3 regions of the Limnobacter sp. G6BE5S genome follow, and region 1 is predicted to be linked to each of the others. Evidence: predicted binding sites of a transcription regulator. Region 1 holds the regulator's gene; each other region holds the start of a gene.

Evidence for each region. The regulator HrcA, encoded in region 1, represses chaperone genes, less so after heat shock. The targets are predictions, from matches to a motif close to TTAGCACTCNNNNNNNNNGAGTGCTAA.
Region 2: a site for HrcA is predicted at 1,347-1,373, ahead of ACVL1J_RS10775 (co-chaperone GroES). Genes of this name have one in related genera too.
Region 3: a site for HrcA is predicted at 1,447-1,473, ahead of rpoH (RNA polymerase sigma factor RpoH). Genes of this name have one in related genera too.

The regions. Positions count from the first base shown of each region.
Region 1 is NZ_JBZFLM010000002.1:102,158-107,428, forward strand. It holds gene recN (DNA repair protein RecN) at 1-1,090, opposite strand, end outside; gene ACVL1J_RS03725 (NAD(+)/NADH kinase) at 1,080-2,033, opposite strand; gene hrcA (heat-inducible transcriptional repressor HrcA) at 2,113-3,129, shown strand; gene hemH (ferrochelatase) at 3,195-4,301, shown strand; gene grpE (nucleotide exchange factor GrpE) at 4,435-5,034, shown strand; gene dnaK (molecular chaperone DnaK) at 5,147-5,271, shown strand, end outside.
Region 2 is NZ_JBZFLM010000005.1:223,454-228,724, forward strand. It holds gene groL (chaperonin GroEL) at 1-964, opposite strand, end outside; gene ACVL1J_RS10775 (co-chaperone GroES) at 994-1,284, opposite strand; gene ACVL1J_RS10780 (peroxiredoxin family protein) at 1,490-2,347, shown strand; gene ACVL1J_RS10785 (TRAP transporter substrate-binding protein) at 2,351-3,376, opposite strand; gene ACVL1J_RS10790 (two-component system sensor histidine kinase NtrB) at 3,490-5,271, shown strand, end outside.
Region 3 is NZ_JBZFLM010000001.1:244,898-250,168, forward strand. It holds gene ACVL1J_RS01185 (S8 family serine peptidase) at 1-880, opposite strand, end outside; gene ACVL1J_RS01190 (I78 family peptidase inhibitor) at 941-1,309, opposite strand; gene rpoH (RNA polymerase sigma factor RpoH) at 1,518-2,444, shown strand; gene ACVL1J_RS01200 (glutathione S-transferase) at 2,518-3,195, shown strand; gene ACVL1J_RS01205 (FecR family protein) at 3,201-3,929, shown strand; gene ACVL1J_RS01210 (hypothetical protein) at 4,051-4,686, shown strand; gene ACVL1J_RS01215 (SCO family protein) at 4,687-5,271, opposite strand, start outside.

The DNA.
Region 1 (5,271 bases):
CTTTATTTAATTCGTTGGCCAGTTTTTCATAGGCTTGGCGGGCTGCATTGAGTTCTTTCTGAAGCTTTTCAAGATCGAAACCTTCTTCGAGTCCTTTGATCTCTGCTTGAACACTTTCCATTTCAGTGTGCAGTGTTTCCGGTTGAATGCGTAGTTTCCTTGCCGTTTCATGCCAAAGCGACATGCGTGCTTCGACTTCGGCCAAGGTGTCTGGATCAAGATCGCTGTGTTTCAAGTAGTGGCCCAAATCGTAGCTGGCCTCTCGAACCAGTATTTCGCCTTCGGATAGCGTTTTCACTACGCCCTCAAGAGCCGGGTCGCGGGTACTTAAGTGGCTTAGTTTTTCGATTATGTGGGTAAGTTGGTCGAGCAGGGCATTTTCATTTTGTGACAGCACGTCACTTGCATGTTGGGTGCCCTCGATCAATTCTGCGCCATGGCTTAAACGGTCAAAATCGCTGCTTAGAACTTCCCATTCGCCTGCTTTTGGGGCTACTTTGCTTAACGAGTCTAGTTTCCATTGCAGGTTTTCGATGCGTGCGGCCCTGTCTTCCTGACTACTCTGAGCTTGCTTCAGCGCCTTTTCCGCATTTTTCAACACAGAATAAGTTTGCGCGGTGGCCTGAACCAGGGCGCTGTGCTGACCGAAGTCATCGAGCAGGCGAAGTTGCTCACCCGGCTTAGCCAGCGTTTGAAAAGCATGTTGACCATGAATGTCGATCAAGGTTTCGGACAACTCTTTCAGTGTGCTGGCAGGCACGGGTGTGCCATTGATATAAGCCTTGGATCGGCCATTCGATTCAATGGCACGTCGCAAGTGCATTTCGCCCTCGCTGCAGTCAATCGATTGCTCATCGAGAATGGCTTTGGCGGCGGGGTTAATCTCGAACACCGCAGTGATATTGGCGCGCTCACAACCTTCGCGAACCTGTGATGCATCAGCACGCGCGCCCAGGCAAAGCGACAGGGCATCAATCAAAATTGATTTGCCAGCGCCGGTTTCACCAGACAGCACAGACATGCCTGGTTCAAAGTGCAAGTCGAGTTTGTCGACGATAACGAAATCCTGAATGGTCAAACTACTTAGCATGGCCGCTGTCTCTAAGTCCTCGAGTTTTGTGGGGGGCTTCTGTGGGGCTTGCACTCCAGTGCAGTTTTTGCCTCAACATTGCAAAATAATCATAGCGTGCCGGGTGCAAAAGCCGGATGGGGTGTGGTGACACCTTAATCCGAATTTGGTCACCTACTTTTGCTCGACCGTTGAACTGCATGTCAAAGTGCACGCCGGTTTGCTTGCCGCCCGTCACAATGATGTTAATGGTGCTGTGTTGGGGCAGGGCAATGGGGCGATTGGTCAGCGCATGCGGAGCCACCGGCACAATCAGCAGGCCAGCGAGGCTAGGGTGAAGTATGGGGCCATCGGCTGAAAGTGCATACGCAGTTGAGCCTGTTGGCGTCGAGATAATCAGTCCGTCTGCGCGCAAGTCGTACATAAACGTGCCGTCTACCTCTACACGCAGCTCAACCATGCCGCCCACAATGCCACGGCTGATCACAATGTCGTTCAGGGCAATGTGATTCTCAACGACTTTGCCTTGCCTTAAAATTTGACCCTCAAGGTAGGCGCGGTTTTCTGACACAGACTGCCCGTTGATGGTGTCAATCAATGTGGGGTCGATATCGTCCAGGCGAATGTCAGTGAGAAAACCCAGGCGTCCTTGATTAATTCCAATCAAGGGAATGTTGGAATCGGCCAGTTCTCGGGCCGTGCCCAAAAAAGTGCCGTCACCGCCAATAATGACTGCAATTTTTGCTTTTTTCTTGATCAGGGACAAATTCGCAAATTCGAAATTGGCTTGATCATATTCAGGCTTCGAGTTTTTTGACGAACTTCCACTTAACATGGAATCGCAAACCAGTACGTGGAATGCATTGGCGGCCAGCAAGTCAACAACGCTTCGCCAAATGGCCTGTTTTGGGGAGGCGCCATGTTTGGCAAACACAGCAATGCACATCCCTTTCTGTTTCGGCATTCTTGATTCCCTGTTTTTGTCGTAAAGTGAAGCCTGAGACCCAATCGTATCGCAACACGCATTTGAAGTGACATTGATGATAGACGAACGCGCCCGTTCCATATTGAAAACATTGGTTGAAAGGTACATCACAGAGGGCATCCCGGTGGGTTCAAGGGCATTGTCCAAGTACTCCACACTGGATTTGAGTCCTGCAACCATTCGCAATGTGATGGCGGATCTCGAGGAATTGCGCCTGGTGGTCTCGCCACACACTTCGGCAGGCCGAATGCCCACGCCGCAGGGTTACCGTATGTTTGTGGATTCTTTACTCACGGTAAAACCCTTGGCGATCGATGTTCAAACCGCTTTGAGTGGTGGTATCCAGCGTGAGGACCCCAACCGCGTTCTGAACAAGGCGGTGAATTTGCTGTCCAGCCTTTCGTCGTTTGCCGGGGTTATTACCGCACCGAGAAAAGCGGCACTGTTTCGTCATGTTGAATTTTTGAGTTTGTCTGATCGAAAGGTGTTGCTAATTATCGTGACGCCCGATGGGGATGTGCAAAACCGTATCCTGATTGTTGAAAAGCCTTACACCCAAAGCGAATTGACCATGGCTGCGAACTTTTTCAACCAGCATTTCGCGGGTTTGAGTTTCCAGCAGGCCAAACAAAGGTTGTCGGAAGAGTTGCATCAAATTAGCCAGGACATCAGCAAGTTAATGCAGGCTGCGGTGAATGCAGGCACGGAAGCTGAGGAAAGTCAGTCTGACGGGGTCTTGCTTTCTGGCGAACGCAAATTGTTGGACGTGTCGGATTTATCGACCAACATGGAAAGGCTGAAAAAGATGTTCGGTGTGTTTGAACAGCGAACAGCCTTGCTGCGTCTACTTGAAAGTTCAAATCGCGCTGAGGGAGTGCAAATTTTCATCGGTGGCGATTCAAGCCTGGTGCCGATGGAGGAAATGAGTGTGATTTCAGCGCCTTACCATGTCAATGGTGAGGTGGTGGGCACCTTGGGGGTGATCGGCCCGACACGCATGGCCTACGAACGATTGATTCCGATTGTGGACATCACATCGAAGCTGGTGTCATCGGCTTTGTCGGATCCAGAGTAGGGCGAGCCACCCCGACAGCCAGCTTTGGGTATACTTTCAGGCTTGATGTTCAATAGGTAGTACCCATGCGCACCGAAGCCCCATTTCGTCACGGCACGCCCCAGAAAACCGCGGTTTTACTCGTCAACCTAGGCACCCCGGACAACGCAGACACGCCGTCCCTGCGTCGCTACTTGAAAGAGTTTTTATCAGACCCGCGCGTGGTTGAGATTCCCAGGTTGATCTGGTGGATTATTTTGAACTGCATTATTTTGCAGCTTCGCCCCAAGAAATCAGCGGCCAAATACGCCACCGTGTGGACCGATGAAGGTTCGCCGCTGCTGGCGATCGGCAAGCGCCAAGTGAAAGTTCTGAGCGAGGCATTCAAGGCTCGACGCTGGGACGTTCGGGTTGATTTGGCCATGCGTTACGGCAATCCCTCTGTGGCAAGCCGAATGGATCAGCTTCGCAAAGACGGCTACGACCGGGTGCTGGTGTTTCCTTTGTATCCTCAGTATGCGGCGGCCACCACAGCTTCGGTATTCGACGCCGTATTCGATTGGGCCAAGCCCGTGCGCAATATCCCCGAATTGCGATTGGTAAAGCACTACCATGACCACCCCGCTTATATTCATGCCCTTGCTGAAAGCGTGCGCAAACACTGGCTAGCCAATGGCAAACCCAATTTTGATCAGGGCGATGTGTTGCTGTTCAGCTTTCATGGTGTGCCAGAAATGACTTTGCTGAAAGGCGACCCCTATCACTGCGAATGTTATAAAACCGCACGGTTGCTCGGTGAAGAATTGGGGCTGGAAAAAGGCAATTACCGGGTTACCTTTCAAAGCCGGTTTGGCAAAGCCAAGTGGCTTGAGCCCTACACCGACAAAACTTTGCAAGCCTTGGGGCAGGCCGGTACCAAGCGAATCGATGTAATGTGCCCCGGCTTCATGGCCGATTGCCTTGAAACACTTGAGGAAATTAACCAGGAAGGCCGCGAAGACTTTCAGCATGCTGGTGGTGGCGAGTTTCATTACATCGCCTGCCTGAACGACAGTGATCTGTCTGCAGCCATGTTGTCGGAAATCACTGCGCAACACATGCAAGGCTGGCCCGTGGACATGGGTTACGAAGAATCCATGGCGCAAGAGCTTGCCGAGAGCCGCAAACTGGCTTTGGAGATGGGTGCTCAATAATCCCTATTGGGAAAATGGTAAATATTGCTGCTTGGGGGCTTGAAATTCGCGTTCAAGTCCCCATTTATCGAACAGAGTAGGGGTGACAGGTAAAGACTTGTCGCCTCTTTTGAATTTTAATGGAGGAAAAGACATGTCAGAGCCCACTGGAAAGCCGACCACAGACGAGCAAGCGTCTGCCCAGGCCCCAGAAGGTCAGCAGCACGGCGCGCAGACCCAAAATGAAACCGAGCAGGTGGTACAACAAGAAGCGCCCCAAGACGAAATATCAGTTTTGAAGGCTGCTTTGGAGAATGCGCACCTTGAAGTTGAGAAGTCCAAAGAGGTTTACCTTCGCTTGGCCGCTGACATGGAAAACCTTCGTCGCCGCACGCAAGAAGACGTCGCCAAAGCGCACAAGTACGCTATCGAGTCGTTTGCAGAATCATTGGTGCCAGTTCGCGACAGTCTCGAAATGGCCTTGGCTGTTGAAAATCAAACCCCCGAAGCTCTGAAAGATGGCGTGGCCGCAACTTTGCGCCAACTCGAGGCTGCTTTTGAGCGCGGCAAAATCGTGGCGTTGAACCCAATCGGCGAAAAATTCAACCCCAATCAGCACCAGGCAGTGGCCATGGTTCCGGGCAGTTCAGTTGAGCCGGCAGTGGAGCCTAACCATGTGGTTGCGGTGTTGCAAAAGGGCTATTTGATTAATGACCGCGTGCTGCGCCCGGCCTTGGTCTCGGTTGCACAATAAGTTGCGCAATAAATTTTACAAAGTGGGTTGAAAAACCCCTTGAACTGAAGGGCTTTAGCCCCATATCAGGCTTAACAGAACATTACTGAATTTAGAAATCACGGAGAAATTCATGGGAAAGATTATTGGCATTGACTTGGGTACCACCAATTCTTGCGTAGCAGTATTTGAAGGCGGTGGCTACAAAGTCATCGAAAACTCGGAAGGTGCGCGTACAACCCCTTCCATTATTGCTTA
Region 2 (5,271 bases), on a different contig from region 1:
GCTTGGCCTGGCCCAGGTGTTCCAGGGTTACAGTTTCCAGGCTCATGCCGGTTTCTTCAGCAATTACAACGCCGCCAGTCAAAATGGCGATGTCTTCCAGCATGGCTTTGCGGCGGTCGCCAAAGCCAGGTGCCTTCACTGCACAAGTTTTCAAAATGCCGCGAATGTTGTTAACAACCAAAGTTGCCAAGGCTTCGCCTTCGATGTCTTCAGCAATAATCAACAGTGGGCGACCAGCTTTGGCCACTTGTTCCAATGTGGGCAGCAAGTCACGGATGTTGCTGATTTTCTTGTCGTGCAACAGCACGAATGGGTTGTCCAGTGCAACAACCTGCTTTTCCTGGTTGTTGATGAAGTAGGGGCTCAGGTAACCGCGGTCGAACTGCATGCCTTCAACCACGTCCAGTTCGTTGTCCAGGCTCTTGCCGTCTTCAACGGTAATGACGCCTTCCTTGCCTACTTTTTCCATGGCTTCGGCAATGATGTTGCCGATGGATTCGTCGCTGTTGGCAGAAATGGAGCCAACCTGAGCAATTGCCTTGGTCGTTGCGCAGGGCTTGGACAAGGCGCGCAATTCAACGATTGCGGCAGTTACTGCCTTGTCGATACCGCGCTTCAAGTCCATTGGGTTCATGCCGGCGGTCACGAACTTCATGCCTTCTTTAACAATGGCTTGTGCCAGAACCGTGGCGGTTGTTGTACCGTCACCAGCGTTGTCGGAAGTGCGTGAAGCAACTTCTTTCACCATTTGTGCGCCCATGTTTTCGAACTTGTCTTTCAGTTCGATTTCTTTGGCCACGGAAACACCGTCTTTGGTGATGGTGGGGGAGCCGAATGAACGCTCAAGTACCACGTTGCGGCCACGTGGGCCTAGGGTTACTTTCACTGCGTTGGCCAATATGTTTACGCCACGCACCATACGGCTGCGTGCGTCATCGCCGAAAAATACTTCTTTAGCTGCCATGATTAATCTTCCTCTTGAATTCAGTGTAATTAGGCTTCAATCACGCCCATGATGTCTTCTTCGCGCATAACCAGCACTTCCTTGCCATCTACCTTGATGGCTTGACCGGCGTATTTGCCGAACAGAACGCGCTGGCCTACTTGCACATCCATCGCGATCAGCTTGCCGCTGTCGTCGCGCTTGCCTGGGCCTACTGCAATCACTTCACCTTGATCTGGCTTCTCGGCGGCTGCTTCTGGAATCACGATGCCAGAGGCTGTAGTGCGCTCGCTCTCGAGACGCTTCACGATCACGCGATCATGCAACGGACGAATGTTCATGGATACCACTCCTAAATTTGTCTTTTAAAAAGAATTGCTTAGAGAAACTGACGGATGTGTTGTTAGCACTCAACGTCATCGAGTGCTAATAATAGGGGCGGGGGGAAGGTATTTCAAGGGGAGGGGTGAAAAAAAGTTGCCTGCAAGCGGGGTGTCAGTCACTTTTGTTTACACTAGAGGTCGATTTAACCTTGCATCCCAAAGAATGAACAAAGCCAAGTCAGTTTTTATTGTCCTGTTTCTCATCCTGATCAACCTCAGTTTGCTGCACGTGGCCACCATGAGTTGGCATAGCCCACTGGGCCCCGGCTGGATCGGTGTCTTTGTATTGGCCTTACCCAATTTTTATTTGTTCGTGTGGATGTTCATGAGACGCAGGGCGCGTACGTCCCGCAACCTCCATTTCCTTATGGCCAGCAATTTGATGGGCATTGCGTTGGTGCTTACCGATCCTGCAATGGAATCCGATCCGTGGCCACTTGTGATTGGAAATCTGATTTTCTTTGGCAGCATTGCCTATATTTTCTGGTATTCCAATTTGGGCGAGCGTAGCAATGCAGAGCTAAAAGAAGGTGAAAAATTACCTGTGTTTCAGCTTCAAACATTGGAGGGGGAGAGTTTTTCGAGTGAGCAATTCAAAGGCTCGGCCTGGCTTCTCATGTTCTACCGAGGTAACTGGTGCCCCTTGTGCATGACACAAATTGGCGAAGTGGCCGGGCGCTATATTGAGCTTGATCGCTTGGGTGTGAAAGTCGCCTTGATCAGCCCGCAGCCCGAATCGAAAACCCAGGAACTGGCCAAGCGCTTTAAAGTACCCATGAAATTTTTTGTTGATACCGAATTCAAGGCCAGCAAGAAACTGAAGTTGATGCATGAAAACGGTGTGCCGTTTGGCATGAATTGGCTGGGACATGGCGAAGACACGGTACTGCCCACGGTGTTGATCATCAACAAACACGGTCGAATTGTGTATTCAGACCAAACTTCAAATTACCGGGTTCGGCCCGAGCCCGAGCAATTTCTGGAAGTGGCACGCCAAAAGCTGGTTGGCGCCGAGTCCTGATTCTTAACGTGAGCCGCTGGGTGTCGCGGCAGCTTGTTCAGCAGCAGCCTTGCGAATGCTGCTGATCAACTCTTTGCTGATTCGGCTTTCCATGCGACGGTGAACAGGTTCAAGTGCCTTGCGCCACAACTCGATTTCAGCGCTGCTCAGAATTGTAACTTTGGTGTTCTTCGATTCCTTTACTTTGTTCAAAGCCTGGGTATTGAGTTTTTCCGCCTCGTCATCGTTTTTGCGTGTGGCATCGACCATGCATTTTTCCAGTGTGGTGCGTATGTCTGCAGGCAAGCTATTCCAGAATTTGCGGTTCACAATCACGGCATAGCCCAGGTAGCCGTGGTTGGTTACGGCAACGTATTTCTGAACTTCATGCATTTTCTTCGAATAAAGATTGGAAGGCGGGTTTTCAGTGCCATCTACCAAACCCGTTTCCAGTGCGGTGTGCACATCTGAAAACGCCAGCGGAATGGGTGTAGCGCCCAGCGCTTCCATTTGGGCCTCCAGCACTCGGGACGGTTGAATGCGCATTCGTTTGCCTTTCAAATCCTCTGGCAGGCGCAGTGGTGTATTTGCACTCATCACCTTAAAACCGTTGTCCCAGTACGCGAGCCCCAAAATTCCGCGGTCTTCAAGCTGGGCCAGAAGCTGTCGTCCAATGTCGCCTTGGGTTACGGTTTTAAGAACCTGGCGGTTCGGGAAAATGTATGGCAGGTCAAATACCTCGAAATCACGCATGCCCAATTGCCCAAATTTGGCCAGTGAAGGCGCCAGCATTTGCACCGCACCCAACTGAAGAGCCTCGAGCTCTTCTCGGTCCTTGTACAGTGAAGAATTTGGGTAAACCTCTACCTTTACTCGTCCGCGAGTGCGTTCTTCAGCAAGCCTCTTGAATTCCAGTGCCGCAATCCCCTTGGGTGTGTTTTCATCGACGACATGGCTGAACTTGATAAAAATAGGGGGCGCCGCACTGGCGGGTGCCAAGGCAACACCGTGAAGTCCGAGTAGAAGTCCAAGAGCTGACAAATATTTCATATTGCGGCTTGTGTGTAGGTATTCATTGAAAATTCCAGAGTAGGGCAGTCCTCACCATTGTGGGTTTCCACATCCCTTGAAATCTTTTTGCCATTTCGTGGCACTATCCAGCCATGCAACTGTTCGCCCCTTACGAGCCCAATTTAAAGAAGATCAAGCGCCGTCAAGCCATGAGGTTTGGCATGCCCGTGCTTGTTTTTTCACTTTTAATGGCGTTGATGGTGGCCGCAGTTTACTACGCCCAACAGGACGAGCGTGATCAAAACCAGGCAAAACTGATTGCCGATGCACTTTGGGCCCGCCAGAACATTCAGTTTCAGGTGGGTGGCCTGATCAACTCCCTGCAAGCGCTGACCAATGACTCTCTCATTTATCCATCGGCACGTCTTTCGGCAAGCCTGAATCAGCTTAGCCGCAGCTCTGGCGAGCTGGTGGCGGTGTTTCGTGGGCCCGAGTTGACACCGATTGTGAATCTGGAAGACAACTTTGATGAATATGATCTTGAAGCGGTTCGCAATCTGATCTCAGCGCAGGTCAATCAACGCTACGAGTCCCGCCTGGACGGGTTGGTTGGACCCTTTCTGTTTCAGGGGCGCCACTATGTGGCCAATGTGAGTGTGGCCCAACGCGGCGAGGCCGTTACCGCTGGCTTGATCGATCTGGATTTGATGCTGGAAAAGGAGTTGCCCTGGTGGTTTGCTCAAGACAATCAGGTCGAACTGCTCGATGCCAGCGGGGCCATTTTGTCGCGCCTGGTCAAGGCCAGTCCGGGCGCTGGTGTTTACATGCACACGACCTCACTGGAACTCGGAGGGCTGCAGTTTCAACTCAGGGTCAACAGCATTCAAGAAGGCCCCCGATTGTTCAACTACGGCATTACCGGCGCGTTGGCATTTTTACTCCTGCTGCTGTTGTTGAGTTTCATCATGTTGTGGCGCGATTCTCGTCGTCGTCTCGAGATTGAGGCTCGTCTTGAAGAGGAAAAACTGTTTCGCCAGTCCATGCAAGACTCCATGGCGGTGGGTTTGCGTGTGTGGGACTTGCAAGGTTTTATTCGTTACGTGAACCCGGCGTTTTGCAATATGGTGGGTTACAAGCCCGAAGAGTTAATTGGAATTCCGCAGCCCCTGCCGTATTGGCCCAGCAAGAGCACTGAGGAATACAAGCGTTTGGTCGCCAATGTGATTTCAGGCAATGCCCCTCCAGAGGGGTTCGAAACAACGTACCAGCATCAAAATGGCAAGTTCATTGATGTGCTCATTGTGGAAGCGCCTTTGAAAGACGGCCGTGGTGCGCACACCGGCTGGATGAGTTCAGTGATCGACATTACCGATCGCAAGCGTTCGGAGTCGCTAATTGCCGAGCAACGCGAGAAATTGCAGGCGGCTTCACGATTTGCGCTGGTGGGCGAGGTGGCCTCCAATATTGCGCATGAATTGAACCAACCCTTGGCTACCATGGTGTCGTATGCACAGGCCGGGATGAATTTAAGCCAACGTGGTGCCAGCCTGGAAATGTACGGCCAGTTGTTTGAGAAGTTGCGCGATCAGGCGCAGCGTGCGGGCCGAGTCGTTGGTTCGGTTCAAAACCTGGTTCGCAAACGCAAACCCACCCGTGAAAATGTGCGCGTGTCGGACCTGATTGATTCCATTCAGTTCATGGTGAATTCCACCGCTGTGCTGCACCAGGTGCGTTTGCATTTTGACATTGTCACACCCGATTTCGTGTTGTATATCGACCGAATCATGGTGGAGCAAGCCTTGGTCAATCTGGTTAAAAACGCATCAGAAGCTTTCACTGCGTCACAACGTATTCGCAATGTGTGGATACGTGCTCGCCAGTTGGAATATTCCTTTGAGTTTTCAGTGCGTGACGACGGCCCGGGTTTGAGTTTG
Region 3 (5,271 bases), on a different contig from region 1:
CAACTGACCACAGCACCCCGAACATGACGCTGACGGAGTCCCCACCGCTGTCACTCAACACGCGAATTTGACTGACCCTAAGCTCACGGTCCATTCCAACGATTCCGCTGCTGTTGTCAGCCGCTGCATTAATCAGCGATTGAACTTTACTGCCGTGATAAAAAGGCTCACCGCCATTTGCGCCAGATGTGGCGGGTTCGGTTGCATCGGCAAATAGTGCACTGTTGCTGACAAAGCGCTCATTGTTGAAATCGTAATCAACACCTTCCACAAAATTCGCTTCGACATCAAACTGATTATTTAAATCTGGGGCTGGTGCAATACCCGTGTCGAGAACGGCAACCCGAACCATCGACTCTGCGCTAGATGGCGTGCGCTCCAGCAGCTTTACAAATTCAGAGTCGTACACAGGGCTCGATGTCTGATTCGCGCCGGTGTATAGATTTTTTTGATTGGGATATCCCGGGTCATTGAAAATAAAAGGCTTGTAAATTCGGTTCTCGGACACCGAACGCACCGAAGAGTTTGCGCGAAGCAGCTTGAGAACTTGAGCCCGGTCTGCCGTAGTACGCATGTCCTTTGCATTAACCACCCAGAATCTTTTGAGTAGTCGCCCGCCCACTGCAGCATTGATTTTTGTATCGGCCAATACCTTTTTAACCAAAGGTTGACTTGCCTCATTGGGAAGAACCCGCAAGCTCTCGTCTGCCAGCTCGAGAAAAAGAATCTTTTCTTCGGGCACAAGTGGCCTTGCGGCGTCTGCACTTTCAGTTGCTATCGTTTTGGATTTCGTCTTGACTGTTTGTGCCCACACATCAACCGAAAGTGCGTAGGCGCTGAATGTCACCATTGCAACACCGAGAATTGCCGAGTACTTCATTACAACCTCTGCTTCAACTATTACTTCAAATTAATGCCCACGGTGCGCAGTGATTTTTTGTCATCCACGTGTCACACTTTTGGGCATGCCCTGCTCATCGAACTGAAAGTTAATGCGATCCTCCAGGTACTCCATGGTGACCATGGTCCCCGGCATCAAGATCCGGATCGTTTTAAATTCGACATACTTCTTCGCCAGCTCGGTAAGCTTCATGCGAGCCCCCTCGGGATCGACCAGTTCGATTTTCTTGATTTGATGCACCTCACCGAGAATCTTGAACTCCTTGATCTCGGTTTTCACTTCAAACACCATCGTCTTGAATTCACATTCCAGCTGGCCCATTGCACCGGCCTCCGTGCTTGCGCAGATTTGCTCCGCTGTGCGTGGCGTACTCGCAGCACAGGCAGAAATGCAGACTAGCAATAGCATCAGTCCAAAAGATTGCACAGTTGTACCACCCAAAAATAGTTGCATTGCCCAAGGCTCGCACCGGTCACCGACGCCATTCCAATGTGCTTTAAAGTTTCTGTCAGGTCAAGCCAGCTGTTCGTGAACTTTCCGGGCGATTAGCACTCTGTAGCAAGGAGTGCTAAAATTAACTGGAAATTGGTTCATTAATTCGGAGAAAACCGCAATCATGACCACTGCGTTAACTCTTGCTAACACCCGTGCCATGGGCAACAGCCTTGCTGTGCGCGACCCATGGGCGTTGGTCGCCCGTGGCCCGCTTGGCAACCTGGATGCTTACATTTCCGCCACCCACCAAATTCCCATGCTGACGCAAGAGGAAGAAGTGGAGTTGGGCGAACGCCTGCAGCGCGACAACGACCTGGAAGCTGCCCGCCGCCTGGTGCTTAGCCACCTGCGCCTGGTGGTTGCCGTAGCACGCCAGTACCTGGGCTATGGTTTGCCCCATGCTGACCTGATTCAGGAAGGCAATATCGGTTTGATGAAGGCTGTAAAGCGATTCGACTCGTCGCGTGGTGTGCGCCTGGTCAGCTTTGCCCTGCATTGGATCAAGGCCGAAATTCACGAATACATTATCCGCAACTGGCGCATGGTGAAAATGATCACCACCAAAGCGCACCGCAAGCTGTTTTTCAACCTGAATAGCTTCAAGAAGTACGGCCAAACCCTGTCACCCGACCAAATCAACGAGGTGGCCAGTGAGCTGAATGTACGCCCTGAAGACGTGTACGACATGGAACGCCGCATGGCGGGCCATGAATTCAGCCTGGACCCTGTTGTAGACGCAGACAGCGAGGAAAACAGCTACAACCCTGTGCGTTATTTGGCCGCCGAGGGTGCCGAACCCACCGAAGTGCTGGAAGGCGCCAACATGGAACGCCTGCACAGTGAAGGGTTGGACCTGGCACTGGCCAGCCTGGACGAACGCAGCCAACGCATTATTTCCAGCCGCTGGTTGGCTGGCAACAACGCCAAAACCCTGCATGACCTGGCCGCCGAGCTGGGCGTATCGGCTGAACGGGTGCGCCAAATTGAAACCCAGGCCATGAAAAAAATGAAAACTGCCTTGTTGAAGTACGAACACGGTGAGGTTTAAAACAAAGCGGTAATCATTTCGGGTGAAAACTAACCTACACTAAGGGCTTGGCAACAAGCCCTTTTTTATGACCATGATCGAAGTACACCACCTGGAACACTCACGCTCGCAACGAATTATCTGGTTGCTTGAAGAACTTGGCCTGCCTTACAAGGTAACGCGCTATGCGCGTGATGCAAAAACCTACCTGGCCCCGCCTGAACTGCTGAAGATTCACCCCTTGGGGAAATCGCCCGTGATTACCGATGGCGACATTACCGTGGCAGAAAGCGGTGCCATTGTGGAATACCTGATCGACAAGGCAGGCGGCAAATTGCGCCCCGCAGCTGGCACACAGGCGCACCGCGATTACACCTACTGGATGCACTTTGCAGAGGGCACAGCCATGCCACCGCTGGTCATGACGCTGGTGTTCAACAAAATTGAAAACGCGCCGGTACCCGCATTGCTCAAGCCGATCGTGCTGCCAATTGCGCGCGGCATTTCCAAGCAGGTTAAAAGCAATTTCATCAACCCCAATCTTGAAAAGCAGTTCGCCTACATTGAAAGCGTGTTGACCAAGAATGAGTGGTTTTGCGGCAGCGAGATGACGGGTGCTGACTTCATGATGAGTTTTCCGCTTGAAGCTGCAATGAGCCGGGCGGACAGCATTAAAAGCATGCCCAAAATTGCGGCCTACGTGAAACGCATACATGCCATGCCCAGTTTTGGAAAAGCCCTTGAAGTGGGTGGCCCCTACAATTACGCTTAGTGCTCATGAACGCAGCAACCACGTCCATTGAACAACAGGCAAAAATTACCGAGGTCAACGGCAATGTGCAGTTGGTTCGGGATGGTTTTTTCCTGCCCGCGCAACCCGGCATGATGTTATTGCCGGGCGACCGCGTGGTCAGCGACCCTGCCAGCAAAGCAATTATTCAATTCACTGGTGTAAAAGACGCATTGGTGATTGAAAATGGTGCGGCCGCAACATTCAATCTTGAAGTGGTTGCACTGGACCAGGTACCGCAGTGGATTGCCACCGACCTGTACGGCCAAGGCGTGTATTTTGAAAGCCAACCGCCCGAGAATGCTGCAAGCACCACGGACACGCCTGACCTGTTCGGCCTGTTTGACACAAGTGCCGAAGGCGGTGACTCCACTGGCTACCCCGTGCTGGAAAGCCTTGTATTTTTGGGTGCCACTGCCGCCATATACAGCGACAACGAAGACAACAACACGAGTACCACTGACACCACCAGCAGCGCCGAATCGGGCAACAACAACGACCCAGGCAATAGTGCCAGCAACCCACCGCCCAACACAAACCCGGAGCCTGAACCCGAGCCTGAGCCCGAGCCAGAAGCCGGCCCACTCGACGCAGTATTGAGCCCCGTGACTGACGCCTTGGATGGCCTGCTTTCCACCTTGGGCGCCCCTTCCCCTTTGGGCAGCCTGCCTGCACCTTTGCAAACCAGCAACACCCCCAACCTGCCCACCGAGTAAGTTCGAGCCTCTGTTCTGCACAACGGAATAAGCTTTGTGCATAGAACTATGCACGGCATGAATCCGTACATTCCCTGAATAAGATGTGGGTTGAGTCAAGCAGCAAAGGACATGTGTTTTTATGAACGGCAACACGCGCTTCGAGATTGATTTTTCTGAAGCCAAACCCATTGTCGGTACAAAGGCCCCACGCGAACTCCAGGCACAAGCCAAGTTTGACCTAAGCCCGTTTTATGAATTTTCGGCACCGGAAGGCATTGAGCGCGCAAGCGGACCTTGTGCGATAGGCATGGTACTTCACCACCATCAAATTGGCTGGAATCACATACCCAAAGACCGGCACGGCCATCCCCAAAACGACCTATATATTCTCGAAATAATGCGGTGGGCAGCATGCCCCGACCTACTCAGCGGCACCATGGGCACTTCACCGGCCCAACTGCTTAAAGCACTGCGCAAGGCAGAGTTGAATGCCAACTGGTATGCGGGCAACACCGTGCAAACCACACTTGAATTGATTCAGAACGAGTTATTCGAAGGCAGACCCGTCATTGCCTTGCTCAACAACGCGACAGAAGATGAACCACTTTTGCTGGAATGGGAAGTGATCTTCAGTGTTGATGAAGACACCGTGATGTCGAAACAGGCTGGCGCGCAGCCACAAAACAAGCGGCGCACAATTGCCCAATTTGAGAAAGAACTCACACTGAAGCTGACGCAACTAAGCTGCAGTGTAATTACCGCACGAAAGGATTAGTTACTTGCCGTCGAGAATTTGCTCAACGTCGCTGACCACAGGCGCGGAGTCGGCATTGTGACGAACCAGCAAACGGGCACGACCTTGCTGGTCAAACACATAACTGGCCGAGGTGTGGTCCATCAGGTAATTGTCTGGCGTACTGCCTTCCACTTTTCCAGCGAACACACGCAGGCCAGCCAGCAAAGGCTTTAATTCTTCAGATGACTCGGCGGTCAGCGCATCGAACGAAGGATCAAACTGGGGCACATATTTTTTCAACAGTTCGGGTGTATCGCGCTCGGGATCAACAGACACAAACAACACCTGCAAGTTGTCTCCCTTTTCGCCCAGTTTGGCCTTCACCTCGCTCCATTGCTGCATGGTAATGGGGCACACATCGGGACAATGGGTGTAGCCGAAAAACATGGCCACCACCTTGCCCTTGTAACTTTCCATGGTGCGTTCAGTGCCCGATAGGTCTTTCAGCTTGAAGTTGGCCACCAGGGATGAACCCGTAATGTCGGTATTCGTGAAAGTGGCGGGGCCCGTATTGCAGGCGGCCAGTAGCGCCACTGCGCCAAAAACCAACACCTTGCTTACCTG